Chlorogloeopsis sp. ULAP01: one gene and its partner. The protein of the gene in region 1 binds, or shares a complex with, the protein of each later gene. Links are inferred from orthologs where the notes say so. Each region holds a gene or a part of one and is shown on either strand. Other genes may lie near its edges. The genes, in order: dhaK and dhaL.

What was found.
Region 2: the proteins of dhaK (region 1) and dhaL are in contact, whole or in part, in a crystal structure (PDB 3PNL), measured with the Escherichia coli proteins. The link is inferred for Chlorogloeopsis sp. ULAP01 from one-to-one orthologs.

What each region holds. Positions count from the first base shown.
Region 1 is NZ_JAUDRH010000006.1:418,791-434,647, reverse strand. The notes cover bases 6,754-9,650. They hold dhaK (dihydroxyacetone kinase subunit DhaK), read left to right. Parts: upstream 6,754-7,613; coding sequence 7,614-8,687; downstream 8,688-9,650. Other genes in these bases: QUB80_RS14690 (N-acetylglucosamine kinase), read right to left, coding at 9,264-9,650; QUB80_RS14695 (2'-5' RNA ligase family protein), read left to right, coding at 8,692-9,267; QUB80_RS14705 (HMA2 domain-containing protein), read left to right, coding at 6,937-7,533. Outside these bases: QUB80_RS14735 (HhoA/HhoB/HtrA family serine endopeptidase), read left to right, coding at 1-575; def (peptide deformylase), read left to right, coding at 837-1,370; QUB80_RS14725 (HMA2 domain-containing protein), read left to right, coding at 1,465-2,706; QUB80_RS14720 (HMA2 domain-containing protein), read left to right, coding at 2,719-3,876; QUB80_RS14715 (heavy metal translocating P-type ATPase), read left to right, coding at 4,044-6,299; QUB80_RS14710 (DUF5132 domain-containing protein), read left to right, coding at 6,371-6,667; more of QUB80_RS14690, read right to left, coding at 9,651-10,238; QUB80_RS14685 (MFS transporter), read right to left, coding at 10,240-11,502; QUB80_RS14680 (GxxExxY protein), read right to left, coding at 11,662-12,045; QUB80_RS14675 (valine--tRNA ligase), read left to right, coding at 12,177-15,224; QUB80_RS14670 (HmpF-related protein), read left to right, coding at 15,273-15,704; QUB80_RS14665 (intradiol ring-cleavage dioxygenase), read left to right, coding at 15,787-15,857. UniProt on the Escherichia coli protein: Dihydroxyacetone binding subunit of the dihydroxyacetone kinase, which is responsible for the phosphoenolpyruvate (PEP)-dependent phosphorylation of dihydroxyacetone via a phosphoryl group transfer from DhaL-ATP.
Region 2 is NZ_JAUDRH010000001.1:130,094-146,034, forward strand. What follows is about bases 8,452-11,432. They hold dhaL (dihydroxyacetone kinase subunit DhaL), read right to left. Parts: upstream 10,264-11,432; coding sequence 9,640-10,263; downstream 8,452-9,639. Other genes in these bases: QUB80_RS00690 (S1 RNA-binding domain-containing protein), read left to right, coding at 8,452-8,694; QUB80_RS00695 (sugar O-acetyltransferase), read right to left, coding at 8,950-9,528; QUB80_RS00705 (alpha/beta fold hydrolase), read left to right, coding at 10,510-11,322; QUB80_RS00710 (3-hydroxybutyrate dehydrogenase), read right to left, coding at 11,337-11,432. In the rest of the region: QUB80_RS00660 (CobW family GTP-binding protein), read right to left, coding at 1-1,021; cysS (cysteine--tRNA ligase), read left to right, coding at 1,154-2,668; QUB80_RS00670 (AI-2E family transporter), read left to right, coding at 2,742-3,872; QUB80_RS00675 (TldD/PmbA family protein), read left to right, coding at 3,989-5,431; QUB80_RS00680 (TldD/PmbA family protein), read left to right, coding at 5,645-6,991; QUB80_RS00685 (geranylgeranylglycerol-phosphate geranylgeranyltransferase), read left to right, coding at 7,336-8,274; more of QUB80_RS00690, read left to right, coding at 8,398-8,451; more of QUB80_RS00710, read right to left, coding at 11,433-12,122; QUB80_RS00715 (M56 family metallopeptidase), read right to left, coding at 12,255-13,094; QUB80_RS00720 (BlaI/MecI/CopY family transcriptional regulator), read right to left, coding at 13,094-13,513; QUB80_RS00725 (hypothetical protein), read left to right, coding at 13,712-13,882; tRNA uridine-5-carboxymethylaminomethyl(34) synthesis GTPase MnmE, read right to left, coding at 14,242-15,624; QUB80_RS00735 (hypothetical protein), read left to right, coding at 15,800-15,941. UniProt on the Escherichia coli protein: ADP-binding subunit of the dihydroxyacetone kinase, which is responsible for the phosphoenolpyruvate (PEP)-dependent phosphorylation of dihydroxyacetone.

The DNA of each region.
Region 1 (15,857 bases):
CCTCTGGTATAATTAGTGCTACAGGTCGTTCTAGTAGTGCTATTGGTGCTAGCGATAAACGTGTTGATTATATTCAAACCGATGCTGCAATTAACCCCGGTAACTCTGGTGGCCCTTTACTAAATGCTCGTGGTGAAGTTATTGGCATGAATACTGCCATCCTTCAAGGTGCTCAAGGATTAGGATTTGCTATTCCCATCAACACAGCACAGCGAATAGGCAAGGAATTAATTGCTAACGGTAAGGTAGATCATCCTTATTTGGGTATTCAAATGGTGACGCTGACGCCGGAGGTAAAGGAAAGAATAGATAGATTGGGGCTGAATGTCACAACCGATCGCGGCGTTTTATTAATTGATGTTGTACCAAGTTCACCAGCAGCAGTGGCAGGGCTGCGAGAGGGTGATGTTATTCAAAGCATCAACAACCAATCTGTTGCCAGTATAGAAGAAGTACAGAAGCTAGTGGAAAACAGTAAAATAGGAATTCCCTTACAATTACAAGTACAACGTGATGGACAAACTGCCCAAGTAGCAGTTAAGCCAGCGCCTTTGCCAATTCAACGAGAAGGTTAGTGTAAAAGGCAGAGGGCAGTAGACGCGGAGCGGCTTCCGTAGGTAGGCAGAAGGCAGTCCCAATGAAACAAGTTTCATCGCCAGGCATGAAAAACCTCACCCCGTCCTGTCGGACACCCCTCTCCTTAGCAAGGAGAGGGGCAGGGGTGAGGTGACTTTCAAGGCAGAAGGCAAAGGGCATAGAAAAATCCAATTCCCAATCACCAATACCCAATCCCCAGTATCCAGTACCCAGTCCCTTTTACAGATAGATTTAATATTATGGCTGAACAACTTCCTGTAATTCAATTAGGTAATCCGAACCTGCGGCAAAAAGCAGCCGCGATAGAAAATATTCAAGACAAGGATATTCAAAAACTCATTGATGATTTAATTGCCACAGTTATCGAGGCGAATGGTGTTGGCATTGCTGCACCGCAAGTCGCCCAATCGTACCGCTTGATGATTGTAGCTTCCCGACCAAATCCCAGGTATCCTAACGCCCCACAGATGGAACCTACTGCCATGATTAATCCCAAAATCATTGCTCATTCCACTGAAGTTGTTAAAGGTTGGGAAGGTTGCTTAAGTATTCCGGGTATCAGAGGGTTAGTACCTAGATACCAAGCAATAGAAATAGAGTATACGGATAGAAATGGCAAGCTGCAAAAACAACAATTAACTGATTTTGTTGCTCGGATATTTCAACATGAATATGACCATTTTGAAGGATTAGTATTTTTAGATCGGCTGGAGAGCAGTCTAGATATTATTACTGAACAAGAGTATCAAAAAAGGATTGTTAAGAATATTTGACAATAAATATTTCTAAAGAACTATACAATATCCGGAAAAGTAAGTTACATTTTATCTATTGTTAACCTTTTGGCTTGAGGTCGTTATCGGGTAAATGACAAAGACCACTAGTAGTCGCGGGAGATTAAGTCATCCGCCACAAATCTTGTCTGACTTAATCTTGGCTCAACAGCACAGCGATGAAGCAAACAATGACACTGGCAAGGAATCTGTGCATTCACCAATACAATCAATGTTTGGTAGTTTGAGAGTTGTCCATGCAACTCCGGGTCGTGTGCGTATTCGCGCTACTGACGGTAGTCATAACTCGATACTACAAAGTATCTCTGAGCATTTACGACAGCAAAAGGGAGTTAAGGAAGTTACTACTAATCTGCAAACTAGCAGCTTAGTAGTTACATATGATGAAAATCAACTTTCCTTAGCTGAATTACTGGTATTACTTGAGAGATTTGGCGTCGGGCAGCAGAAATCATCTGACTCTATAAATAATACAGATCCCTTTGCAGCATGGAAATCTGTTGATTTTTGGACAGAACAAGGAATATCTTTTATTCCTTTATTTACAGGACTAGGAGTAACAGGTGCATTGGGAATCAGCGGATTGGTGTCAATTCCTGTATACATGATTACAGCAGATGCAACCCGTCGCGTGATTGACTATATACAGCCGCAACTATCGGCATTCAAAAATAACAAACAACTTCATAGTATTTCGACGAAAAATCGCCAGGTAACTTCTGAGGCTTCTTTAGAGAAAGTGGAGCAAACAACAGCTTTAAAACAAGAAATTTCTGCAACAGATACTGTAGGCAGGGCTAATAATTTAGCAGCACAATCTGCAAAGATTGCTTACAGTGTTGTTCATTCAGTTCCAGGACGCGTGCGCTTAAACGTACCTCGGTTAGGTTCTGATCGCGCCTATGCACGACGACTGGAACAGTTGCTCAAAAGCGATCCCCAAGTCACAAATGTGCGTGTAAATTGTGATGCGGTATCAGTAGCGATCGCCTATCAACCAAGTAACATTCCAGTATCCCACTGGGCTAGCTTAATAGATTTAGCTGACCAAACTGTTACGCAGGTAATTCCGATTAAGACAGCAGAGCATACACCAAAAGAAGAACTTCGGTATTATCAACCTCAAGAATTTGCAACAGCAACGCAAACTTCAACAGAGGAAGTTAGTCAACTGTCTCAATCTCAAGAACTAAAGACAGCAAGTGAAGATATTACTCCAGAAGCATCGACTTTATGGGGTAACTTCAAAACACCTGCTTTGTCTTATGCTCTAGCCTTTATGGCGAAATTCCCTTTAAATGCAGGCCCCGACTGAGGAGGGAAAGTAATGGTTGGATCGATTTCGCAATTGCAATTGGCAACTGCTAGAGAAAAAAAAACCCAGGCAGTTGTTATGTCCGATAAAAATTATATCGGGAAGCGGTCATCGAAGGAAGTTTATAGCATTACTTATGCGCTTCCAGGGCAAGTAGGATTTTGTGTACCTCGCATTGCTAAAGAACCAGAATACAATCAAAAACTGGTATTTTTGCTCCAAGCAGAGGATTTAGTCACAAGAGTACAAGTTAATAACACTGCTGGCTCAATCGTGATCGCCTATAAGCCTGGAACCATGTCAGATTTTGAGATGCGATCGCATTTCATCGATCTGATTCACGCCGCCAGCGATGCATTAATTGCAGATCAAAAAGCGCAGATACAACCAGCTTTTTCACATTCAGTTGCAAATCAAACCAAAATCAGGCAAGAGCAAAATCAAGTAGCTTATAGTATTGCTCATGCAATTCCAGGGCAAGTGGGACTTTGTGTACCTCGCATTAGCCAAGAACCAAAATACAGTCAAAGACTGCTAGCGTCGCTAAAGGCAGAGAGTTTAGTCACGAAAGTGGAAGTCAATAACACTGCTGGCTCGATAGTGGTAACGTATCAGTCTGGAACCATGTCAGATTTTGAAATGCGATCGCATTTAATCAATCTGGTTCAGTCTGAGGGCAATGCACTAATTGCACAACCAACTCCCAAACAAACTGCAAGTAAAACCAAAAGCAGACAAGAGCAAGATAAGGAAACAAGCACAAAAAAAACCAAGGAGAAAATCAAAACTCCTCCCGTTTCTTCTAGTGCCAACCATTCCGTGTCCTCGTCTCGCCCTCAATCTGCGACTCCTCCAGTAAAAACTAAAGAGCAAGCAAAGCAGCCAGCAAAATTAGCTTATAGCATTGCTCACTCAATTCTGGGACGAGTTAGATTTCACGTGCCTCGGATTGCCCAAGATCCGAAATACGTGCAACGTTTGGAAGCTTTGCTCAAAGCAGATCCAACGGTAATTGGCGAACGAGTAAATCGCCATTGTGCATCAATTGTGATCACTTACAAATCTGCGTTCAACCTCAATACTCAAAATCAGAAACGCAGTGTGATGGAAGCAGCAATATCGCATTTAGTGAGTCTGCTTCAAGATGCAAGAATCAGCGCGATCGCCTAACTGTCAAAACACATCTATAAGCCTTTCACAACTCACAAATCAAGACCTGAAGACATCTAGCCAGTCTAGCAGGATGGGGAAGCTTTTGCTCTTTTCACTATCCTTGTCGAACTGGATAGCCTTCTTGTCGCCTTAAGTTCAACAATCACCTGTATGAGAGAGAAGCAATGGTACAAGTTAAGGTGGGTTTACCATCCTCCGCAAGTCAATTGTCTCAAGTGACAGCGGCTCAAAAGAATGGGAAAGCTCATTTAGTCGAACTCAACACACACTCACGCACCCATCTTCCCAAAGTTCCTCACAGTGTTGTTCATGCCATTACAGGCAGAATCCGCTTGCAAGTGCCACGCTTATGCTACGATCCTGACTATGCACAGCGCCTCCAAATTCTGCTCGAAGCAGATGCACTAGTTACAAGTATCCGGCTCAAGCCTGCGGCAGCCTCGGTTGCTATTACTTACAATCCCAAGAAAGTTTCAGAATTCAAGTTACGCCACCATCTCAGCCATTTAATCCAAGCAGCTGGTGAACTTGTTGTTCTCAAATCTGCAACACTGCGAACAACGGAACAAACAGAGAAATTTTGGCCGGGAGTACAACTTTCTGGTGCTATTACCACCTTAGCTGTGTTGGGTGGGCCTTTGGGATTACCCATTCCATCAATGTTGATGGTAGGAACCATTACTCTTGCGACATTGCCAATTTTCCAACGCGCTTGGAAGGGAATTATCGTAGAACGAAAACTGAGTATAGACTTTTTGGATTTTATTGCGATCGCCATTACCACCTTCCAAGGTCAATTTATCACCCCAGCACTGATGCTGAGTTTAATTGAGATTGGCGAGAAGATACGCGATCGTACTGCTCGTTCTTCAGCCCAGCAAACCTTAGATCTATTGAGTTCTTTAGGGCAATTAGTTTGGGTAGAACGGGATGACGAGAAGCAACAAATTTCCATCCAAGAAGTACAGTGTGGAGATACAGTTATTGTCTATCCAGGAGAACAAGTACCCGTTGACGGTACAATCCTGCAAGGTAAAGCGCTGCTAGATGAGCAAAAACTAACTGGCGAATCCGTGCCAATTTTCAAAACCAAGGGACAACAAGTATTTGCTTCCACCTTGGTACGGGAAGGGCGAATTTATATCTTGGCAGAAGGAATCGGCAACGATACTAAGGCTGGGAAAAACTTGCAGTTAATGCAACAAGCCCCAGTTCACGATACCCGGATGGGGAACGATGCGGTGAAAATTGCTGAGAAAGCAGTATTGCCAACTTTGTTACTAGGAGGGGCAGTACTTGCCATAACCCGCAACCCGGCGCGTGCAGCTAGTATTCTCAGCCTTGATTTTGCAACTGGGATTCGAGTATCTGTGCCGACAGCAGTTTTGGCAGCACTTACCCATGCAGCCCAGCGCGGTGTTCTGATTCGCAGTGGCAGAGCCTTAGAGCTACTAGCACAGGTAGATACTGTCGTCTTTGATAAAACAGGCACGCTGACTCAAGGTGAAGCGGCTGTTGTCAGGGTTGAGAGTTTCAATCCAGCCATTTCAAGTATGCGGGTGTTGCAACTAGCAGCTACCGCCGAACAGCGTTTGACTCATCCAGTTGCAGAGGCAGTGATGCGTTATGCCGAAACCCACAACGTAGAAATTTTGCCGCGTAGCAAGTGGGATTATCAACTTGGCTTGGGCGTACAAGCAGAGATTGACGGAGAACTCGTTTTTGTAGGTAGCAAGCGTTTTATGCGCCACAAAAATGTAGATATGTCGGGATTAGAAGGAAAACAAAAACCCGCCTCTGCAATTTATGTTGCCACCAACGGCGAACTTCAAGGTATAATAGAGTATTGTGACTTGCTCCGTCCTGAAAGTCGGGAAGTCATTCATAGACTGTTAACGGTTGAGGGTGTAGAAGTCCACATGCTCACCGGAGACAACAAGCGCACTGCTAGCACTGTAGCCGCGCAACTTGGTATTACCCCAACTAATACCCACGCAGAAGCATTTCCCGAACAAAAAGCAACAGTTGTACGCGAATTGCACGAGCAAGGAAAGACCGTTGCATTTGTTGGCGATGGTATCAATGATTCGCCAGCTTTAGCCTACGCCGATGTTTCTGTATCTTTTGCCAACGGTTCCGATATTGCCCGTGAGACAGCTGACTTAGTGCTGATGAAGAATGACTTGCATGGTTTATTGGAAGCGATCGCCATCGCCCGCCAAACCAAGCAACTGATTCAGCAAAACACGGGTATTGTTGCCGTGCCTAACCTAGCTGCATTGGCGATCGCCGTCTTCTTCGGTTTAAATCCCTTAGCAGCAACGGTAGTCAACAATGGCTCTACAGTGGTTGCAGGAGTAAACGGTTTGCGTCCTGTTTTGAAAAGTCGCAAAACAAAAACTCTACCAGCAGTAAGATGAGATATCCATCTCTACTGAAATAAGATAGAGAGTTTTAGTGGAATTTACTGATTTACGTGAGGTAACAAATTATGGCACCCAAAATAACTGACTTTGTTGAAGAAGCTGGCGCACCTGGAATTATAGCCGGTATTGGTGCAGTTCTTCTAGCACCTGTGGTGATTCCAGTCGTAGCTGGAGTAGGTAAACCCATTGCCAAAACCCTAATCAAAGGCGGAATTAGCATTTACGAAAAGAGTAGAGGAGCCTTTGCAGAATTGGGTGAAACTTGGGAAGACATTGTCGCTGAAGCAAGAGCGGAACTTGCTGAATCAAAGCAACTACCAGCTGTTGAAGCTGGTGTTGATAATGGAGACAAGGTCGGCTAAACTTCAACAACCATAGTTGTGAAAGTTTATATCGTAGGGATGGGTAACTTAACCCATCCCCAAAATTATGATTCAGTTGATCAATTTTGGATTGGGATTTTTGAGAGAGCGTTCTGGCTCTAGTTCTTGTTACTAGGTTGAACCGGGTAACGAGAGTTGAAGAGTACAGAGGTAGTAGTCGGGGATTTACCACCTCGGATCTTTTTTCAGAATATCAAGCCTCATGGGTGCTTTTAATTAAATTTGTAATTGCTAAGGAGAGTGGTGACGTGCGGAAAAATGGTTATGGCAACCTTAGCTACATCCCAAAAAGTATGCAGGAAACAGCCTTAGAAAAACCATCCAAACCGATATTGACAAAAATTGTAAGTAATACTCCAGGGCGTTTGCGTTTGAGAGTTGCTCAACCCCAGCGTTGGGCTACAAAAATGCAACATATACTCAAAACTCTTAAAGCCCAGCCTAACATTAGTCAGGTACGGATGAATCTTCAGAACGGAAGTATTACTATCCAGCATGATGATAATGAAAATAGCCTGAAAAATGTTGTCACCACGTTACAGGATTTAGGCGTAATTTTCGCTGATATTACAGGTTTTGCTGAAACGACAGGAGGAAAATCTGAAGTAGCAGCAGGAGTATCCGATGTAGTTGTTGATTTGAATAGACGAGTCAAAGAAGCAACCGACGGTGTAGTCGATCTGCGCTTTCTTTTTCCTTTAGGGCTTGCTACCCTTTCAATCCGGCAGTTAATTGCGAGGGGACTGCAATTGGAAATGATTCCCTGGTATGTTTTGGCATGGTATGCCTTTGATAGTTTTATTAAATTGCACGGTACAAATCAATCCCAGTCTACAAATGAGTAAACTTGCATATTAAAAGCCTCCCAAATGCAGTAACTTGAGGGCAGGAAGGAAGTATAACCTTCAAAAGGGAGGGCGAGAGGATGAAAAAACTAATTAACAAGCCAGAAGACTTTGTGCGCGAAAGTTTAGAAGGCATGGTAGCGGCTCATCCAGATTTAATCCAGGTAAACTTTGATCCCAACTTTGTCTATCGTGCTGATGCACCCATCAAAGGTAAGGTGGCAATTATTTCTGGAGGTGGTAGCGGACATGAGCCGATGCACACTGGTTTTGTGGGGATGGGAATGCTCGATGCTGCCTGCCCAGGAGAAGTTTTCACTTCACCCACCCCCGATCAGATGCTAGCTGCGGCGAAAGCTGTGGATAGTGGATCTGGTATTCTATCCATCGTCAAAAATTATTCTGGTGATGTGATGAATTTTGAGATGGCAACCGAGTTAGCCCAAAGTGAGGGTATCCGGGTGCTGAATATTTTAATTGATGATGACGTAGCGGTAAAAGATAGTCTTTATACACAAGGGCGTCGGGGTGTCGGAACTACACTACTGGCAGAAAAAATTTGTGGAGCCGCAGCCGAGCAAGGATACGATTTGCAGCAGCTGGCAAATTTGTGTAGGCGAGTTAACCTAAACGGAAAGAGTATGGGAGTGGCATTAACTTCCTGCACCGTACCAGCCAAAGGTACACCAACATTTGAGCTTAGTCACCAAGAAATCGAAATGGGTATCGGCATTCACGGTGAACCCGGAAGAGAGCGCATGAGTTTAAAATCAGCAAATGAGATTGCTGAAATGTTAGCACTATCGATTATTGAAGATAAATCCTATAGCCGTACATTACGAGAGTGGGATGAAACTAAAGGCGAATGGGTGGATATAAAACTAATAGATCCAACATTTGCAAAAGGCGATCGCGTGCTAGCTTTTATGAATAGTATGGGTGGCACTCCTGTTTCCGAACTTTACATCATTTACCGCAAACTAGCAGAAATTTGTCAAAAGCATGGATTGCAAATAGTCCGAAACTTGATTGGTGCTTATATAACTTCCTTGGAAATGCAAGGTTGCTCGATTACCCTACTCAAGCTTGATGATGAAATGATTCGGCTATGGGATGCACCTGTCAAAACACCGAGTTGGCGATGGGGAATTTAGGGTTATGCAGAAAACACAACACCTCTTTTTCATTGCCCTGCTGCCACCACAGGAAATTCAAGACTACGCCAACCAAATTAAGCAGTACTTTGCAGATAAGTACGCTAGTCGGCACGCTCAAAAATCTCCACCTCATATTACCCTGCAACCACCTTTTGAATGGGCAGATGAAAACGTGCCAGTATTAGAAGAATGCTTGCAGGAATTTGCCAGTGAACACAAGACAATACCAGTTATCCTCAACGATTATGCCGCCTTTGTACCTCGTGTCATATATATTAATGTAGTTAGAAGTCCAGAACTGTTGGCTTTGCAAGCTAATTTAATGGCGCATTTAGAAAGCAAACTGGGCATTGTTGATCAAGCTTCTAAAACTCGCCCTTTCGCTCCCCACATGACAGTGGCATTTAAAGACTTAACAAAGCAGAACTTTAAAGCAGCTTGGCCAGAATTTGAAAAGCGGGAGCTTTATTTTGAGTTTACTGCAAACAGTTTAACGCTATTGTTTCATGACGGCAAGCGCTGGAATATTAAAAGCGAGTTTCCCTTTGCTCAGAACGAAAAGGCGATCGCCTCTTAAATTTCCTTTTCACCTACTAACTTCTTTAACGCCAATAAACAAGCCCCGTAAGCAGGTTCATGCCTTGGTAAAATAACCTTCACCGAGGGGAATCTCGTCTCAATAGATGCTACATATTTCTCACGCATATTGCATTTACTTTGCCATACACTTCCAGTTGTTACTACTTCAATAAATTCTCTTGGGCTAAAAATAGCATCCACAACTGTAGAAGTAGCTTTAACTAGTTCTTCTACAGCTTCATCAATAATTTTAATTGCTACTTCATCTCCTTGTGCGGCAGCAGCATCAATAATGGGAGCCAAAGCCGCTATCTCCTTAACACCCCATCCTCGCCGATAGATTACTTCTATTAAATCTTCGATACTTGCTAGACCAAGATGTTGCTGCAAATCTTCTATAATTCTCGTTAATATTTCCCGTCCATCATAAGCTTTGAGAGCAGCTTGCATACCAGCCACAGCAATTTTATAGGCGCTACCTTCATCTCCTAAAATATAACCCCAACCACCGACTCGCTTAGGTTTTCCCTGAGAATTTCGCCCAAAAATAATAGAACCTGTTCCCGCTGAAACTACAATTCCAATATTATTACCAATTCCACCTATTAAGGCAATCAGAGCATCATTACAAATCACGATATTAGATGGATGTATTGCCCAATCAATAGGTAAAAATTGACTACTTTTTAACTCTTCAAAAATATTTTTTACTACTTCAGTATCTTGAGAACGACCTACACCTGCTAAACCAAAGCAAATAGCTTCTATTTTAATATTATCTGTTAATTTTAATCCTTCAATTACAGCTGTATTAACTGCACATCTAATTGAGAGAAAAGCTGCTTCAATACCTATACTCTGATAATTAGATGCCCCAGCTTCACCTCGTCCTAAAACTTTTCTAGAGCCATCCATCAAGATACAGACTGTTTTACTTCCTCCACCATCTATTCCTAAAACATAACTCATATTACTTGTTGATTCCTTCCTTCAAAGGAATAAACAACATAGAAATCATCCCAGGAATTGTGAATAAACAAACTAAAATAAAAAATATACGATATCCGACTAATTGTTGAAGATAACCGCTAATTAAGCCTGGTAACATCATTCCTAAAGCCATGATGCCTGTCGAAATAGCAAAATGAGAGGTTTTATATTCATCTTGGGAAATATACATTAAATACACACTAAAGGCTGTAAATCCAAAACCATACCCAAATTGCTCTAAGGAAACCAACGGATATATTAGTGTTAATGAAGGTTGGGTATAAGCCATGTATACATAAAAAATATTAGGTAAGTTCATAGCTAGAGCCATAGGCCAAAGACATTTTTTTAATCCGTATTTGGAGATAATTATACCTCCTAAGACACCTCCTAAAATTAGAGAAATGACTCCAAAAGTACCATAAACTAAACCTAAATCTGATGTTGATAAACCTAGCCCTCCAGCTTCTAGTTTATCTAATAAAAATAAAGACGCCATTTTAACTAGCATTGCTTCACCAAATCTATAGAGTAAGATAAATGCTAAAATCTCTATAATTTTCTCTTTGGTAAAATATGAGGTAAATATCTGTGAAAATGGGATTTTTTCTCTTGCTGTTTGCTGATGTATAGTATCTTCATCAGGAAAGGGTAAAATTAGGCGATGGAAAATAAAAATTATGAATAAAACTAAAGCTGCTAGAGCAATAGTAAACGTCCAAGCTAAAGAGATATTTGTGAGATAAACTTCTAAATTACCAGCTAAAAATACTAAAATTCCAGAGCCAAAAATAACAGCTAGTCGATAAAAAAGCGAGCGTAATCCAACAAAAAAAGCTTGCTGTTCTGGCTTTAAGGCAAGCAAATAAAAACCATCTGTGGCAATATCATAAGTAGCAGAAATAAATGCCCCTAAGGTTAATACAGCTAAGGAGATAAAAAAGAAATTTGGCAATTGTAATGAAAATGCTACTAAAACTAAACACAAAAACATAGCAATTTGGCTGGTAATTATCCATGTTCTTTTGGTAGAGTAAATATCTACTACAGGCCCCCAAAACATTTTAATTACCCAGGGTAAATAAAGAAAACTTGTCCACAAGGCAATTTGAGCATTATCTACACCCATTCGTTTGTAAAATATTACAGAAACAGTGTTGATAATCACATAGGGTATACCAGAGGCAAAATATAAAGTCGGGATAAAAGTCCAAGGAGAAAGAAATATGCTTCTTTTAAGCATAAATTGGCAAAGAGGCAAAGTGTGCGAAGCAGTTCTTTTATACCTTAACAACTAATTGAACACCAAGATATTTATGAATTAATGAACCACAAAGTACACAAAGTACACAAAGAGAAAGACACTGACGTAGGCAGTGGATGTCCGTCACAAAGAAAGTATTTAAAGGATTATGCGTTTGATGCCGTCTTTGAGAAGAGTAACGTTAAAGTTGATGAGAAGGGCGAGAGGATATCCGGTAATTTTGAGATAAGAGAGGACTTGGGCTTCATGAATTGGGGTTAAGTTTTGGACAGCTTTCAATTCCACAATTAGAGACTTCCCAACCAAAAAATCTAATTTGCCTTCACCTACTGTACGACCCTTGTATGTGACTGCTACTGGATGCTCAAACCTATGAGGTATTCCTCGCAGCAAAAATTCTTCTTGTAGCGCCCTATGATAAACCTCCTCCAAATATCCAGAACCCAATACTCTGTGCACTTCAATAGCGGCACCAATTACAGCATAAGCTAATTGCTCAACCTCATCTGTTAACTGTCTCATCTCTACTAAATCCTTTTTTCTTCGCGTCCTTTGTGTCCTTTGTGGTTCGTTCCCATAAAATACTCACCAAACCCTGTGGCAAAATTTATAAAAGTCCTTCTTAGAAACCTTCCACACTTATTTTTCCCAGCATGACCGCAATTACTAACCTCCCCAGTCAATACGAACCCTTTACCACTGAAGCAAAGTGGCAAAAATTTTGGGAAGAAAACCACATTTACAAAGCAGATCCAAACAAAGGTGGTAAACCCTATTGCATCGTCATTCCACCGCCTAACGTCACTGGCAGTTTGCATATGGGACACGCCTTTGACAATAGCCTGATTGACGTTTTAGTGCGCTACCACCGGATGAAAGGGCGCAACGCTCTCTATCTGCCAGGAACCGATCATGCCAGCATCGCTGTACACACTGTTTTAGAAAAGCAACTCAAGGCAGAAGGCAAAACTCGCTACGAATTGGGGCGCGAGAAGTTCCTAGAACGTGCTTGGCAGTGGAAAGAAGAATCTAAGGGGACAATTGTCGGACAGTTGCGACGTTTAGGTGTTTCTGTAGACTGGACGCGGGAACGTTTTACTCTGGATGAGGGTTTATCCAAAGCTGTTTCGGAAGCTTTTAACCATCTCTACGAAGAGGAGTTAATTTATCGCGGAAAGTACTTAGTGAATTGGTGTCCAGAGTCACAATCTGCGGTTTCAGATTTAGAGGTGGAAGCAAAAGAAGTAAATGGTAATCTCTGGCACTTCTGCTATCCACTTACGGATGGTTCGGGTAATGTGGAAGTGACGACAACTCGTCCAGAAACAATGCTAGGCGATACAGCAGTGGCAGTTAATCCCAATGATGAACGCTACAAAAATCTGATTGGGAAAACAGTCACCCTGCCAATTATGAATCGGGAAATTCCCATTATTGGCGATGAGTTGGTCGATCCCACTTTTGGAACGGGTTGCGTGAAGGTGACGCCTGCCCACGATCCAAATGACTTTGAAATGGGTCAAAGGCACAATCTGCCGTTTATCAATATTATGAATAAGGACGGTACGTTGAATGAAAATGCCGGGGAATTTCAAGGACAAGACCGCTTTGTAGCTAGAAAGAATGTGGTTGCTCGCCTTGAAACTGATGGCTTTTTGGTGAAGGTAGAAGATTATAAGCACACAGTTCCCTATAGCGATCGCGGTAAAGTTCCCGTTGAACCTCTGCTGTCAACGCAGTGGTTTGTCAAAATTCGCCCGATGGCTGATCGATGCTTGGAATTTCTAGATCAGAAGAATTCTCCTCGGTTTGTGCCTCAACGCTGGACGAAGGTTTATCGTGATTGGTTGGTGAAACTGAAGGATTGGTGTATCTCTCGTCAACTTTGGTGGGGACATCAAATTCCTGCTTGGTACGCGGTAAACGAAACGGGTGGTGAAATTACTGATAATACGCCGTTTGTAGTGGCACGCAATCAAGCTGAGGCTGAGGAAAAGTTAAAGTCTCAATTTGGTGAAGGAGTCAAGATAGAACGAGATCCAGATGTTTTGGATACTTGGTTTTCTTCTGGATTGTGGCCTTTTTCGACTTTGGGCTGGCCTGAACAAACGCAAGATTTAGCTACATATTACCCTACCAGCACTTTGGTCACAGGTTTTGACATTATCTTTTTCTGGGTTGCCAGAATGACGATGATGGCGGGACATTTTACTGGACAAATGCCATTCGAGGATGTTTACATTCATGGCTTGGTGTTGGATGAGAATGGGAAGAAGATGTCTAAATCCGCTGGTAATGGCATCGATCCGTTATTATTGATGGATAAATATGGCACAGATGCTTTGCGGTATACCCTGATTAAAGAGGTAGCCGGCGCTGGGCAAGATATTCGCTTGGACTACAATCGCAAATCAGATGAATCGCCATCGGTAGAAGCGTCTCGTAACTTTGCGAACAAGCTTTGGAATGCGGCGCGGTTTGTGATGATGAATTTGGATGGATTGGGGACTGGTGACTCGGGAATGGGGACTGGGAAAGATTCTCCCCAATTCTCAATCCCTAATCCCCAATCCCTAGAATTGAGCGATCGCTGGATTCTCTCTCGTTACAACCAAGTTGTCCAACAAACTAATAATTACATGGGCAACTATGGTTTGGGGGAAGCAGCCAAGGGTTTGTATGATTTTATTTGGGGTGATTTTTGCGACTGGTATATTGAATTAGTTAAGTCTAGGCTGCAAAAGGACGCCGATCCGGCTTCTCGGCGCGTAGCTCAACAAACACTGGCATACGTTTTGGAAGGGATTTTAAAACTACTCAATCCCTTTATGCCTCACATCACCGAAGAAATTTGGCATACTCTTACTCAACAAGCCGCTGATTCTAAGCAAAGTTTGTCTGTACAACCCTATCCAGAGGCGAAAACAAATTTAATAGATCCGGCTTTGGAAGAACAGTTTGAACTGCTGATTAATACAATCCGTACAATTCGTAACTTGCGAGCTGAGGCGGATGTGAAGCCAGGTGTGAAAGTGACTGTGAATTTGCAAAGCGATAACGAACAAGAACGACAAATTCTCACTGCTGGGCAGTCTTATATTAAAGATTTGGCTAAGGTTGAGAACTTAACGATCGCGGCTGGCGAGCAACAGCAACAAACATTTACCACTCAAAAATCTCGAATTGGTTGGACAAAAATAGCAGCCATTATTGGAGCTATTTACTTGTTCAGAATTGGGTTAGCAGTCGCCGACACCATTGATGATATTCCCTTGATCGGAACTTTCTTTAAAATAGTCGGTCTTGGTTATACAATGTGGTTTGTTGCTCGCTATTTGCTGTTTAATCAAGCTAGACAAAGGTTCTTTGCCAAAGTTATCCAAACAACTGTTGACGATAGTCAGCCCCAGGTAGAATTACAACAACCACAAGAACCAGAAAAAGCTATTGCTGGAGTTGTGGGTACTATACAAGTTCTACTTCCCCTAGCTGGAGTGGTGGATATTGAGGCGCTACGTACTAAGCTAGAGAAAAGCCTTAATAAAGTAGAAGCAGAAGTCAATTCTCTTAGTGGTAGGTTAAGCAATTCTAGTTTCGTGGATAAAGCGCCAGTGCAAGTTGTACAAGGAGTGCGGGATGCTTTAGCAGAAGCCCAAAAGCAAGCGGAAATTCTGCGCGATCGCCTGCGTCAGCTAGCATAACTTTAAGTGTCTAATTCTTGTAGAGCCGCAACCAACAAAACAAAGGTCATGCTATATCTAGCCCAGGTGCATAAAAATGAATTTTTAGATCAACTTCAGTTGCGGTTGTTGGCACGGCAGGAAGCTGAAAATATGTGGACAATCATCCCAGAAGAAGCTTTTATTCTTCTGGGAAAAAGCAAAACTCTAACTGAGAAATTACTCGTTTTAGTTGAGCTTTCTCCTACGGGTGAGATTGAAAAATTAGAAGAAGCCACGAACTGGGTGCTAGAGGTAGTACAAACTTACCTTACTACTGGCATTACTCCTGAGTTTTTGCGTGAGGAAACAGAGCGAGCCGAACAGTGGCGACAAAACCTCACTTTGCAAACTCAAGATTTGGCACGTCGCAGTTTGGAATTAGAAGCGCGTCGAGAACAAATTCAAGCCTTAGAAGAAAGTCTCAAACGAGAGAAAAACGGCATCAAAGAGGAGAGTTAATTAGAAGAGGGGGCGCAAACACGGAGAATATTTTTGCTAGTTTCTCCCTGTCATTGTATCCTCACCACTTATCACTCGTACAATGGAAAAAAATAAATCTCACCAAAGCTGGCTTCTCAACCGAAGAGAAGCGCTAGCTTTATTTAGGGCTTT
Region 2 (15,941 bases), on another replicon or contig:
TTTGACCAATTAACACCAATTGATTTTTTTTCTCGCCTTTCCACTCCTCATCATCGAGAGTAAAGCGCTTACCACATAGGTGGAAAATATGGCGTTTGGGACTCTCTTCAAACCACATAATTCCTTTTGCTCTAAAGACAGTATCAGGAAGCTGATTATCTAAGAAATATTGAAACTTCCTGATTGCCAAAGGTTGGTCACTTTCAAAAGATAATGAGGTAAAGCCATCATTTTCCAAATGATGGGAATGATGGTGATGATGGTGATGCTCGTGGTTATGATGATGATCGTGACCACATTCTGAATGGTCGTGATCGTGATGATGATCATGATGTTGATGCTCGTGCTCATGAGCTTCATCAGCATCAAAATACTTGTCTGACTCAAACAAACCAACACTGAGAATTAAAGGAAGCGGCACTTGCGATCGCTTGGTGTGGATAATTCTCGCTCCTTCTTTGATTTCCCGGATTTTGGCTTCTAGTGCTTGCAATTCTTCTGGCGAAACCAAATCTGTCTTATTTAAAAGAATTACATCACCATAAGCTATTTGACTGTAAGCTGCTTGAGAATTAAATAAATCCAAGCTGTAATTTGCCGCATCTACAACGGTAATAATCGAATCTAGACGGGTTAGATCGCGCAATTCTGTACCCAAAAATGTCAAGGCAACTGGTAGTGGATCGGCGAGTCCGGTGGTTTCAACTACCAGATAATCGAGATTTTCTTGACGTTCCAAAACTTTGTAAACGGCATCAACCAGATCATTATTAATGGTGCAGCAAATACAACCATTATTTAGCTCCACCATATTCTCATCTGTGGAGATAATTAGCTCGTTATCGATGCCAATTTCACCAAATTCATTTACTAAAACAGCAGTTTTTAAACCTTGCTGATTGCTGAGGATGTGATTGAGTAAAGTAGTTTTTCCGCTACCGAGAAATCCAGTAATAATTGTGACTGGTAACCCTTGTTTAGGAGAATCCATTGAATGAGATTCGGGGGTAACTGCTTGCATAGCGCTGCTGTTAAAAAAGTCAAAATAGAAATGTAGCGCAGAGAGTCCAGAAAACTCTAGCATAGGGATACTGGACATACATCCTAGCTACTCTAATTTATTATTGCGTATATCATTCAGTATTACTGTGTTATGACCCTAACTGTTTACAATACTCTCACTCGTCGCCAAGAACCCTTTGAAACTGTCGAACCAGGAAAGGTAAAAATGTATTACTGCGGCGTGACGGTGTACGACTATTGCCATTTGGGTCATGCTAGAGCTTGTATTGTTTGGGACGTTGTGCGTCGCTACCTACAATTCATTGGCTATGACGTGCGTTTTGTCCAGAATTTTACCGATATTGATGACAAAATCCTCAATCGAGCACGGCAAGAAGGCTCATCAATGAAAGCTGTCGCCGATCGCTTTATCAAAGCCTATTTTGAAGATATGCGGCAGTTGAAAATTAAAGACGCTGATGAGTATCCCCGTGCAACTCACACGATGAATGGCATTCAACGGCTGATTCACGATCTAGAAAACAGAGGTTACGCCTACCCTGCGGAAGGTGATGTCTACTACGCTGTGCGCCAATTTCCTGAGTATGGGAAACTTTCTGGACGCAAGTTAGAAGATTTACAGGTTGGTGCTAGTGAACGAGTAAATGTAGACGATCCAGATTATCAGAAGAAAAGAGAGCCGTTTGACTTTGCCTTGTGGAAAGCAGCAAAATCAGGAGAACCTTATTGGGAGTCACCTTGGGGTAAAGGACGTCCAGGGTGGCATATTGAGTGTTCTGCGATGGTACGCGATCGCCTGGGTGAAACTATTGACATCCACGCTGGCGGTGCTGATTTGATTTTTCCCCACCATGAAAATGAAATTGCCCAATCTGAGGCAGTGACGGGTAAACCATTAGCTCGTTACTGGCTGCACAACGGCATGGTGAAAGTCGATGGTGAGAAAATGTCTAAATCTTTGGGTAACTTTATCACCATTCGCGAATTACTGGAGCGAGGTGTAGATCCAATGGCATTGCGATTGTTTGTGTTGATGGCACATTATCGCAAACCGATTGATTTTACCGATGAAGCGATCGCTGCCGCCACCAACGGTTGGCAAACCCTCAAAGAAGGCTTGCTTTTTGGTTATAAACATGGGAAAGAACTAGGGACTAGGGACTGGGGACTAGAGACTAGGAAAGAAACTAATCAACGTGAACTAGACTCTTCCCAGTACCCAATCACCAGTACCCAGTCCCCAATGCCCGATCCCTACATAGAGCGTTTCCAAAAAGCCGTGAATGATGACTTTAATTTTCCTGGTGGGTTAGCTGTGTTGTTTGAATTAGCTAAAGAACTGCGTCGGGAGGGGAATCTTTTGGTGCATGAAGGAAAAACCGACACACCACCAGAGGAGTTATTTGAACAATGGCAAACTCTACTAACCTTGGCGGGAGTTTTAGGTTTAGAAGCTCAAATTGAGGAGGAAAAACCAAATAGTGATGGTTTAACTGATGCAGAAATTGAAGCCTTGATCCAAAAACGCCAGGAAGCCAGAAAAGCGAAGAATTTTGCTGAAGGCGATCGCATTCGCAATGAACTACAAGCCCAAGGCATTACCCTCATAGATAAACCCCAAGGCACGGAGTGGCATCGAAATTGAAGGATGAAGGATGAATTAATACAATATTTCATCCTTCTATAGCTGTTCCCTATCCCCTATCCCTAATACTTTTATGTCCGAAAAGCGTCAGGTGATATCTTTACTGAATCTCCTGTTAATTATCGCGACTTTCTTTTTAGTCGTACTATTGTGGCAACTGCGGAGCTTGCTGTTGACATTAATGATTGCAGTCGTTCTAGCAGCAGCGATCGCCCCCATAGTTGATGCTGCGCAAAGATTGCGCTTGCCACGTTGGTTGGGTGTAATTTTGGCTTACATGGGTTTAATCGCTAGCTTAGTTGGGCTAGGTTTAATTATTGGCCCCTCTGTTGCCGATCAAATTCAAAGATTGGGTAGTAGACTACCAGTCTATCTGGACAATTTACGGATGGCATTGGAAAATTTAGCCGTGCGGATGGGAATTTATCAGCTAGAGTCCATAGATCAATTCTTTGATATCCAAGCACTCACTAATTGGTTGATTCGTTCTAGCCAGCAGTTGTTGGTGCGTTCTTTTGGATTAACTCGCGGTATCGTTGGTGGTGTCGTAAATTTGATTTTAGCTTTGGTAATTTCTGCCTACATGGTTGCTGGTAGCGAAAATTTGATTAAAGGATTGGTGGCACTGTTTCCCAAGCCCTGGGATGAGCGCCTTGCTGCCCAAGTTGTACCCATTTCTCGCCGGATGGGAGGTTATATCCAAGGTCGAGTTTTGGTGTCCGCTATTTTAGCCTTTGCTATTACACTGGGTTTAGGCATTTTGGGACTTTCGGAGTTTGCCTTAGCATTGGGTGTAATTGCTGGCTTTACAAATTTGATACCATTTGTCGGGCCGATATTAGGAGCGATCCCAGCTTTAATAGTCGCAATTCCTCAAGGAGGGTTAACTTTCCTCTGGGTACTATTGTTATTTGTCATTATCCAGAATTTAGAAAGTTACGTACTCGATCCTTTGCTGGTAGGTTCTTCAGTGCGAGTTCATCCGTTATATCAACTTTTAGCAGTACTAGGAGGAACGCAAGTTTTAGGAATTATTGGTGCTGTAATCGTCCCACCTTGGATCGCTGGTTTGGCAGTGTTACTAGAGAATCTTTATCTACGTCCAAAATTAATCGCAGAACAGAAAGATAATCTCTCAGAAGCTGTAATTTGTTCAGATAACCAACAATTGTCGGATGGAGCATCTAAATTATCTGGGAAATAACCCCGTTCCCTGTTCCCTATTCCCTGTGTTTCTTGAGAGGTATAAGGTTAAGAAAAGGTTATTTATTGATAAATGTAATTGATTTCCACTTATATTTACTGGAATTTTAAGAAAATATGTGGTCTGAACTAACAAAAGCGATCGCCAATATCAACATTCCCGCAGATTGGATTGGGATCAGGGTAGTTAAAGAAACTTCTTCCCACCGTTATTTCCGCGATGCCTTACCGCAAAGTAATGGCAAATCTTTCACAATTGGAGCAATGCTGGAAGTAATGGTAAATGGCTGCATTGGCTATGCTGCTACCAATCATCTAGAACTTGCGAGTTTGCAAGCTGCTGCCGAAAAAGCTTATAAACAGGCACAAGCAGCAAGTCAGTGGTGGATACATCCATTTCAACCAGCAACTGAGCGTCCTAAGGTTGTTGGTGAATATATTTCCCCCTTTCTCGAACCATTGGATGCTCTGAGTGCTGCTGAAATCAATGATTTGCTAGTCCGTACCTGCCATACTCTGAAAGTATCCGAACAAATAGTCCAAACTACAGCTAGTGCTACCACTACCGAAAGAGAAACTTGGTTCACAAGCAGTAATGGCTCTGAGGTATATCAAAATTTTATTTCCTTACGTCAGCATTACGGAGCGATCGCCCAAGAAGGAGCGATCGTGCAGCACCGTACTAACAATGGTTGGGAAGCTAACTGTTACCAAGGTGGCATAGAGCTATTCAAACAAGAAGATATATGGCAACGGGTGCAGCACATTGGCGAACAGGCAGTCGAACTTCTAACAGCCCAAGAGTGTCCAACTACACGCACAAATCTGGTATTAGCCCCAGATCAAATGATGTTGCAAATTCATGAAAGTGTCGGACACCCTCTAGAAATTGACAGAATTCTAGGAGACGAGCGCAACTATGCCGGAGGTAGCTTTGTTAACAAAAGTGATTTCGGCGTTTTGGTATATGGTTCTCCCCTGATGAATATTACCTTTGACCCTACCGTATCTGGAGAATTTGCCAGCTATGGCTTTGATGATACTGGTGCTGTGGCAACGCGGGAGTATTTAATTAAGGAAGGTGTATTACTGCGGGGCTTGGGCAGTTTAGAAAGTCAGAAAAGAGCTGGGATACCAGGAGTAGCTTGTGCGCGTGCTTGCTCTTGGAATCGACCTGCTATTGACCGGATGGCAAACTTAAATTTAGAACCAGGAAAAGCATCTTTTGAAGAAATTATTGCTGGCATAGAACATGGAGTTTACATGGAGTCTAACCGCTCTTGGTCAATAGACGATCGCCGCTATAAATTTCAATTTGGTTGCGAGTATGCAAAATTGATTGAAAATGGCAAATTCACCAAAACACTCCGCAATCCTAATTATCGAGCTACAACTCCAGAGTTTTGGCACAGCTTAATTAAAGTTGGCAACTCCTCGACTTGGGAAATGTACGGTACCCCTTACTGCGGCAAAGGAGAACCAAATCAAGCTATTTGGGTAGGACATGGTTCACCCGTTTGTGTGTTTGCTAATGTCGAAGTATTTGGCGGCGGAACTTGAAGAGGACAAGGGGACAAGGAGACGCGGAGACACGGAGACAAGGAGGTGAGGGAGGTGAAGAAGGTGAGGTAGTTGAGGAATTAATAAGAGTAAATTCTTCCCCATCTTCTCTATCTCCCTCATCTCTTCCTCCTCCACTCTCCCACTCCTCTTACTAATCCCTAGCCCCTAGCCTAAGCGCCTCTAGCCCCTTTTTTCTAGATAGGAAGATAAATGAAACACCAGGAACCCTCTGCTTTTGAAGCCAGCTTTAACCAATTAATTGAAACTCTTTTAAATAAGAAAGAAGAAAGTGAACAATTCACTGTGAAATTGAGCAGTGAATATAGTCAATTTACGCGTTTCAATCATGCCAAAGTGCGACAAACAGGTACTGTTGCTGATGGCTGGGCTGAGTTGACTTTAATGCAAGATCAGCGCAGTAGTTTTCGGCTAATTCCTTTCACCGGCGATCGAGAAGTGGATTGGCAGGTGGCATACAAAGCTTTGCAAGAACTACGTGAAGAGGTTCCTCTGCTACCTTTAGATCCCTATTTAGTTTTACCATCAGGAACTAATGCCAGTAGAGAAATTCATATAGGTAATTTGTTACCGGAAGAAACTGTAGTGCCAAGGGTACTCGAATTGGTGAATGAATTAGATTTTACGGGTATCTATGCCGGAGGAACTGTAGTTAAAGCCTATGCTGATTCTAGTGGTCAGAAACACTGGTTTGCTACAGATTCTTTTACTTTAGATTATTCTATATTCACTCCCGAAGAACAAGCTGTCAAAGGTACTTTTGCAGGCAGTAATTGGCACCAAGAAGCTTACACAGCCAAAATTGATGAAGCTAAAAAGCAACTAAAATTACTTTCTCGATCTATTAAACAATTACCACGAGGAAATTATAAAACTTATTTTGCGCCCGCAGCAGTTGCTGATTTATTAAGTATGCTTTCTTGGGGAGGTGTGAGCGAAGCTGATTTACAACAAGGAAACAGCGCTCTAGCAGCCCTATCTCGTCAAGAAAAATTACTTTCTCCTACATTTAATCTTAAAGAAAACTTTCAACTGGGATTAGTACCGCGCTTTAATGAATGGGGAGAAATGGCAGCACCCGAATTACCAATAATTACAAATGGAATTTTGGTTAATACTCTAATCAATTCTCGTACTGCTAAGGAATATCAAAAAACTGCCAATGGTGCTAACACTGCTGAGTCTTTGCGTGCGCCGGAATTAAGTCCGGGAAATTTAGCATTTGATCGGATTCTGCCAAGTTTGGATACTGGATTGTATGTATCAAATTTGCATTACTTAAATTGGAGCGATCGCCCCACGGGAAGAATCACTGGTATGACTCGTTATGCCTGTTTTTGGGTAGAAGGTGGCGAAATTATTGCTCCAATAGAAAATTTGCGCTTCGATGAGAGTCTTTATCGGTTTTGGGGAGAAAATCTGGTAGATTTGACTGATTTTCAAGAATTTATTTCAGAAGTTGGAACATACGAAGGTCGTCAACTCGGAGGTAGTATAGTTCCTGGTATGTTGGTTGAAGACTTTACATATACGCTTTAGTACGAAGATGTATATTTAGGCAAAATTTCGCTTTATGTCAACAGTAAATTTTGCCCATTCCAAAATATTGCATATTTTTACAAACATCTTGACAAAATACCCATATCAATATCCATGAGATAGACTAAGTAAATAGGTGTATATAAAACAAACTAAAAATAAGTATTCAAGAGTTTTTTCGCCTATACCCAATGCTCTATAGCCTAATGCCTGGGTTTAACGAGTAGAAGTTTTTGCTCGCAGATTTACCGAGCAAAAAACTCTATCCAGGTATTAGGGGTAATGGCTATGGGAGTGAAATAGTATGTTTTATTACCCACATAGTTGAATATGTGAGGTTAACGATGAGCGAACAATTACAGATTGACAAAAAAACTGGTTCGTTCACTTCTGCATCAGGAAATAATAATTCTTCTTTACCTGACTCTAGTGACAAAATTCGCCTAATTCGTGATTTTGCTCAACTTTTCCGATTACCAGTTGCGATCTTGGCTGCTTTAGTAGGTTGTGCTACTATCTATGCGTTAAATTCAGCAGTTCCATTATATAAATACCTGCTGACGGCAATTATTTTAGTTTGCACACACTCTGCCGCCTGTGCAATCAATGACTATTGGGATGTAGAGAAAGATAAAATAGATCATCCACAAAGACCTTTACCATCTGGGCGTCTTTCTCTGCAACAAGTTTGGTGGGCTGCTACTATTCTGTTTGTCTGCGCTCTAATCGCAGCAATTCCTCTTGGGATCTATTGCTTGATCCTAGTAGCCGTGAGTTCCATCTTGCTATGGAATTACTCCCATCTGTTAGCCCGTAACGGTATTTTTGCGAATTTTATTGTGGCAGCGATCGCAGGTGCAATCATTTTTCTGGGTAGTTTAGTAGTAAATCGCCCTTTGGCGCTACTGTATCCTAGTGCTTTTGCATTCTGCTACACCCTCGCCAAAGAAATCATCTGGGATGTGCATGATGCAGCAGGCGATCGCGCCCAGGGAATTATCACCGTTGTCAATTCTTGGGGAAAGAAAAAGGCTTTCTCAATTAGTTGGGGATTAATTGGTATGTTGCTTGTGTCAATTCCTCTTGCAGTATTACTGCTACCAATGGCACATCCTCTGATATTTGGAGTTTTCTCCTCAGTTATGTTGCTGATGATGGGAATGGCACTGGCACGTTATCAATATCAAGATAGTGTGAATGCTTACGAAGGATTTGTGTTTTGGGATCGCATAGGTATGCTTGTGGGAGCAGTAGGTTTGTTGGGGGCTGCTCCGGCAGTTTAATATCAGATGCAGATGAACGCATAAATATAAATCTTGTGGTGCGGACATCTTGTCTGCACCGGACGGACTAGAAGCTCATCCCACAAGAAAGCTATCATGCACAAAACTAGCTGTGATAGACATATGAGTGATGTAGATAAACAGTGGGAAGAGTTGAAGCGTAACTTTCCTATTGGACACAAATTTTATGGCGAGGTTGCAAGCATCAAGCCTTTTGGTGTTTTTGTGTATCTGGGCTATCAAGTTGTGAACGGTTATAAATTCAGCGGAATAATAGATATTGCTACACAATCGGATAGTGATTCATCTGGCTTACCGACGGATAATTCTTTGTGGCCGCAGGTTGGTCAACGAATTCATTGCAAAGTAATTGCTTATCGGGAATACAACAAAGAAGTAGACTTAAGATTGGTTCAATAGAAAAACAAACATAACTATGCTGTTTGGCAATGCTAAGAACTGTCGGAGGCATTTATAAAAATGGGCAAACTGAACTGAATTAGACACCGCAGGATGTGAGCGATCGCGCTAAAGTTCTTGTTACTTTCTTGTTACTTTTATTAAACCTGGCAAATTGAATAAATAGTTAGACCAATTCTCTATAAAAGTAAGCTTAATTAGCCTGCCTCCGCAGGCTTAGTTTGTATAGCCGCACCCTTCTAGGGTGTCGGAATATTAGGATTTCAAAGAGCGAATGACGCGACAGGGATTGCCAGCAGCAACGACATTAGCAGGAACGTCTTTGACAACAACGCTCCCGGCACCAATAGTAGTATTGTCACCAATCGTCACACCCGGACAAATAATTGCACCACCACCAATCCAGACATTATTACCAATCGTGACAGGAGCAGCTAATTCTAGCTCTCTGTGCCTAAGTCGTTGGATCGGATCGGTGGGATGATAGGCAGTGTAAATCTGCACGTAAGGAGCGCAAAGAAGATTGTCGCCTATATGCACGGTGTTACAGTCTAGAATTACGCAGCCAAAATTCATATATAAATTTTTACCAGCATATATATTGCTACCGTAGTCACACAGAAATGGTGGTATAACCTCAAAATTTTGACCTAGTTTGCCAAACAGTTCTTGGAGAATTTGCGATCGCTGTTCTAATTCTTCTTCGGTAGTAGCATTGTAAAAACGAGTCAGCCGACGCGCTCTTTGACGCTCAATCACTAGTTCAGGATCGGTGGAAAGATACAGCTCTCCTGCTAGCATTTTTTGTTTTTCAGTCTTTTGTGAATCTTGCATTGATCGCACAGAGAATCAAGTCCGGTTGAACACTTATCATTAGGGCTGACGCGGGGACACGGTGACGCGGAGAGTTTTTCTGATGAGCAATTAGGTAGACATGATTAATTATCAAATAATATCTAACAAACTCTTCAACATTAAATAACAAGAGGTTGCCCCTGGATCTTGATGCCCTACACTGCGTTCTCCTAAATAGCTAGCCCTACCTTTTTTTGCTTGCATGGGAATAGTTTCTTTCATACCCTGTTCTGCCGCAGCTACAGCTTTTTGCATTGCTTCCAGCATGAGTTTACCTTCTTTTGTCGCTTGCCCAAAAGCCGCTACAGCCGGAGATAAAGCATCCACCATTGTTTTATCATCTAGTTGTGCTTTGCCGCGTCCGATTACGCCTTCTAAACCGACTTGCAGCATTTGAAGCACATCTTGCTCGGTTAGTTCTTGTTTGCCTGTAGTTACTGTACTGGCTCGTAAAAATAGAGTGCCATAGAGAGGCCCGCTCGCACCACCCACTGTGGAAATTAGAGTCATGCTCACCGTTTTCAAAATGCTGCCGATATCTTTGTCTGCTGCACTCGGCAGTTGAGTTATCACCTTTTGGAAGCCGCGAACCATGTTGATACCATGATCAGCATCACCAATGGCTGCATCTAATTCTGTTAAATAGTCTTTGTTCTCCTCCAGTACAGTTGCAAATTTCTGCAACCATTTCACAACCTGCTCCTTGCTCACCATAGTTAACCTTACAGCCTTAATATGTGTACTTTAATACTACGGAAAATTATCTCAGGTGTTTTGAGAATGGTTAAAGCCTGTAATTATCGAACCATAATAATTTTAGGCTTCATAGACAGATAAAAAGCATCTCTTCAAAACAGCCACACTAAGCGATCGCATTGCTTTCCTCACGTAATACAATTGCAGAGAGGTGCTACATAGCTGAGAAAACGAAAAACAAAATCGAATCAAAGGAATGGAATAATGCCGTTTCTCACTGCTGATGATGGTGTTCCTATCTACTACACAGATCAGGGGCAAGGTATCCCTATCTTCCTCATTCACGGCTGGATGATGAACCACCAATTTTTCAAATACAACATTCCGGTACTAGCCCAAACCCATCGTGTGGTAACTATGGACATTCGCGGTCATGGGTATTCGGGAAAGCAGGAGATTAACTGGACATTGCAGCAGGCGGCTAGGGACGTGCGCCAGATCGTCAATTATCTGGATTTGAGTGAGGTGATCCTCGTTGGCTGGTCAATGGGAACTACTCTTATTCACAATTATTTTGACCAATTTGGAGGCGAGAAGCTTAAAGGAGCCGTTTTTATTGACATGACACCCTATCTGCTCAAGACGGAGGATTGGGAACATGCCGTATTTGGTAAAATGGATCTTCAGGCAGCTGTGAATCTAGCATCCAGTATCATTAAAGACAGAATGCAAATTGCGGAAAAGTTTGTCCCAGGCTGCTTCAACGTTAATCAAGTAGTAGATCCGGCGCTTAGGGAATCGTGGATGCGAGAGTCGATGTTGACACCAAACAGTGCGATGGTCGCTTTTTGGCTGGATATGGTGACCTACGACTGGCGTTCCCATCTCGCGCAAATCCCAGTTCCTGTTTTACTATGTTATGGCGCACATAGTGCAGTTTATCCCACTCAGTTGGGCAAACATATGCACGAACGTATCCATAATAGTCAGCTGATTATGTTTGAATACAGCGGTCACTCTCCATTTTGGGAAGAACCAGAGCGTTTCAATGCTGAAGTGGCACGCTTTGCTGGCTAATTTGCAGTTCAAATTTACTGCGCTAACCAACCTGCATCAATTGGCAGTGCTGTGCCAGTCACAGTTTTACAGGCATCGCTGCATAGATAAATGGTCATAGCTGCAATCTGTTCTACAGTTACAAACTCCTTAATGGCATGATGCGCCAGCAGAACTTTAGGAATCACTTCATCCTCTGACAGGTGATGGGCTTTGGCTTGTTCGGAAATTTGCTGACGTACCAAAGGAGTATCAACATAGCCAGGACAGATGGCATTTACGGTAATGCCAAACTCGGCTAAATCTAGCGCTGCTGCCTTGGTCAATCCTACTAGTCCGTGCTTGGCAGCTACATAAGCTGACTTGTAAGCTGATGCTACCAGACCATGTACAGAGGCGATGTTGACGATCCGTCCCCATTTTTTCTCTTTCATCAACGGTAATACAGCACGGATGGTATAAAACGCCGAAGAAAGATTGGTGGCAATCATCGCATCCCATTTCTCGATGGGGAAAGTATCTATCGGCTCGACATACTGAATACCAGCATTATTAACCAGAATATCAATGCTACCTAGTTTCTTTTGTGCATCAGTAATCATTGTCGTAACTTCTTGCACATTACCCACATCGGCCTTGTAATATAAGATTCTTTGCCCCATCTTTTCCAACTCCTGACGGGTATTTTCTGCTTCTTGTGGCGTATCGATCCCATTCAAAATAATATTCGCCCCTTCTTGCGCCATTGCTGAGGCAATACCGCGACCGATGCCAGTCAGCGAGCCAGTAATTAGGGCTGTTTTACCTTGTAATCTCATCATGCATTGTCTCCTTTACCTTAGAGACTTGTGCTAAGACCTTTCTAGTTGGCTATGCTGAAGAACCGAAAAGTGGTTAAATTGACTCTAAATTTAGAGACGCGATATTTCGCGTCTCTTCTCTACTGCGATCGCTCACGAGTGAAATATCACTGTCACCAAGGGCAAAAATGCTAACAGAAAGCTATGCCAAGAGGTGAGATTAAATTCTGGCGTAGATTGTGGTTGTTCTAAAAGAGCTTCTATCCTCTGTTCTAAGCGATCTGTTGCACTGGAACCTAAAGCTGCACAGCAAATTAGGGAGGTTACGGGTGGAGTGCTAGCTACCAATAAAAGTGACTCTGCCAGCAACAAGGGATCTACTTTTGATGCCGCGTGGGCATCAGCACGTAGTTCGCGTAAAATTAACAGTTCTTGCCATAAATTTTCTGTATTCGGTAACCAATGAGTGCAAGCACGCACCCAACCCAGCCAGAAAAACCAGAATGTATCTCGGTAATGGCAATGCCCTTGCTCATGAGCTAAAACTGTTTCTAAATGAGCAGTTGAGAGAGTTTTTACTAATCCTTGACTGAGAACGAGTTCGGGTTGCCAAAAACCAATCGAAGCTGCAAATAAGGCTCCTGTGTTCAATAGGCGCACTTGTCTACCAGCAAGATTTACAACAGGGCAGTTGCGGGTAGATTTTACAGACTGCCAGCCTTCCCATAGCAGCTTGATCCCCAAAATGCCAGAGAATATTAGGTAGCTTAACGCCAATACATAGCTAAACCAGCCTGTCTGTAAGCCACCCATTTGCCCTTGAGATCCCATACAAAGCAAGGCGATCGCTGTCATTAAAATCAACAATGGAGGAAAAAGAAATAAAAATAACGTTCGTTGCCACCGTACAGCCCAATTGCCTTGGGGCTGCTGCCAAGAGAATCGAAGCCAACAACAAACTGTAATGACGGCGCAAATCATCAATAGATGCATCATTTTTCCCCCCTCGCTTGCCGTGCAGCTTGAATGCGTTTTGCTATTGCTTGTATTTTCTCACTTGCTACTTCATCTAGACTATCGGCAAAAGCGGCAACAACATCAGGATTGCCTACTGCCAGAAATTGCTGCAATTGTTCATGCGCCTTGATTACTTGGGCTTGTTGCTTTGACAGCAAAGGACGCCAGTAAAATGCTCGTCCTTTTTTGTCGCAGGCTAGCCAACCTTTTTCGGTTAAGCGGCGCAGCACTGTAGTCACTGAGGTATAAGCTAATTCTCGGTTGGGATCTGCCAGAATGCGATCATGTACATCCTTAACTGTAGCCGAACCAAGCTCCCAAATCAGGTTCAAAATTTCTGCTTCCAAAGGGCCTAAAGACATTTGTTTGGGGCGGTAGTCAGGTAAAGGTGCCATTGTCTACTGTTAGTTGTTGATATTTGGTAGTTGGTAGGAACAGGTTATACTGATGATCTTTCGCTGCAAATAACTTAATTTCTGATAGATTTGATATTTTTACCCGATGAAGAGAGCAAACACAACTTCTTCAATCTGTTCTTTTTTCAGATTATCGTTGATTTACCTGTTTTGTAAGCGATCGCATTATTAATTATCATGCCACTTGCCATCACACTACTATGCTTGGTGGCATCAACCTGGTTAGAGTCCCCAGATGAGTTATACTATTTTGGATTTTGGATACTTCGGCAAGCTCAGTACAAGTTTTCGATTTTGGATTGGAAATTACCTTCTGTATCTGGGTTAGGTAAATCCATCTGCCCCTAATCTTTTTTTTATTGGTGTTAGTATTTGTCATCCCGAATTTTAAAAGCTTGATTATTCCTCTTTTGTTACTCTGGGAAAATAAAAATAAGAGCCAAATTTTCAACTGTAGATACAAGGGGCATTTGAGGTTTATTTTCGTTCCAGAATGCTTGAAATCAATGTTTTTGGTAAAAGTCTTATGCTGTAGGCATTCCAGATTATTATCTCCCGAAAGCGATAAAAGAGGATTATTGATATTTGTATTTGGCTATCTGCTTTACTCAATCAACAGAGTACAATAAGCTATTTCTTACTAAGTAGGGGTTAAATCTACAAAAGTTGTGATTAGATTTCAGTGAGAAAGACTTTGTATACTCACATCACTTACCAATACAAAACCTACTAAAAATCCTATCAAGAACCGATTCTGTTACTTCTTCTCCCGTAATTTCTCCGAGAGCATGAACCACACCGCGTAAGTCAATTGTCCAAAAATCAAGAGGTAGTTCCTGGACAATAGTTGCTTGCACCTGTTCTAAAGATGTTTTCGCTTTTACCAATGCAGCTGCTTGTCTTTGGTTAATTGCTAAATCCATATCAGCAGCTTGTACTTTTCCGATTTGAACTATTTCTAAAATTGCTGTTTCTAAAGCATCAATTCCTTGATTTTGTGCGGCAGATGTTCTGACAAATTGATTAATCTCATTTGGATAATGGACTATTTCTACTAATGCAAGGTCGATTTTGTTGATAACTAAAATTAACGGACGGTGTTTTACTTGTTCGTAAATTTCTTGATCACCTGCCGTCCAGCCTACAGAAGCATCAATAGTCAAAAGTACCAAATCGGCTGCACTCGCAGCACGGCGGGAACGTTCAACACCAATTTTTTCTACTTGGTCTTCTGTTTCCCGAATGCCTGCGGTATCTAGTACTTGCACGGGTATTCCACCCACTACTAACTGTGATTCAACGACATCACGGGTTGTACCAGGTAAATCGGTAACAATAGCGCGATCGCTTTTACTCCACGCATTCAACAAACTTGATTTTCCGACATTTGGACGCCCAACAATTGCCACTTTTAATCCAGTGCGGAGCAGTTCGCCTTGATCGGCGGTTGCAAGTAGTTTAGTAATTTCTGCGGTAATTCTCTCAATTTCTGAGATAATACTTTTATCATCCAACGGAGGTAAGTCTTCCTCAAAATCGATCCGCGCTTCAATTTCTGCCAAGATATCCAAACATTGAGCGCGTAACTGTCGAATTGGATGAGCTAATTTACCTTGCAAACCAGCCAAAGCAGACGTTTGCGCTTGGGGCGATCGCGCTCCCACCAAATCGGCAATACTTTCTGCTTGCGTTAAATCTAATCTGCCATTTAAAAATGCCCGTAAAGTAAATTCTCCTGGTTGAGCTAATCTGGCGCCGTTTTCTAAGCATAGGTGCAACACCTGCTGCACTGCCATAATTCCACCATGGCAATGGAACTCCACAACATCTTCACGGGTATAGGAACGGGGTGCTTTCATAATTAACAGCAGTGCTTCATCCACCAATTGTTGTGTCTGGGGATGACGAATATAACCATAAAGAATGCGATGGCTTTCCCAGACTTGACGCCCAGGAGCATGGAAAAGAGTTTTGGCAATCGGCATTGCTTCCGAGCCGGATACGCGGACAATCCCCACACTACCCTGCTGGGGAACAATGGCAGTGGCGATCGCAGCGATAGTTCCAGTGGTAGCAAAGATTTCTGACATGAGCGCTTTCTTTTAAATATCAAATTATGTCTACTGGCCAGGTTAGCAATATAGCTTTTTGATTAATGAATAGAATCAAAGAGACGATAACATTTATCTAGGAAAAGTATTTGTACTTAGCAGCCGTAATTGCTGTCTGCTGGTGTCCGAAGGAGAATCACACAAGGAGGTTTGCATGGAAGACAGTAATCTCAACATCAATTGTAAAGAAGCCTGTGTTAACGGCTGCGTTTTGGGTGATAAATGTCCCAATATTGAATTTAGAGAAGCCGCAGCCAAGTTTATTGAAGAAACTTCTTTAGACAAGATGCTAGAGA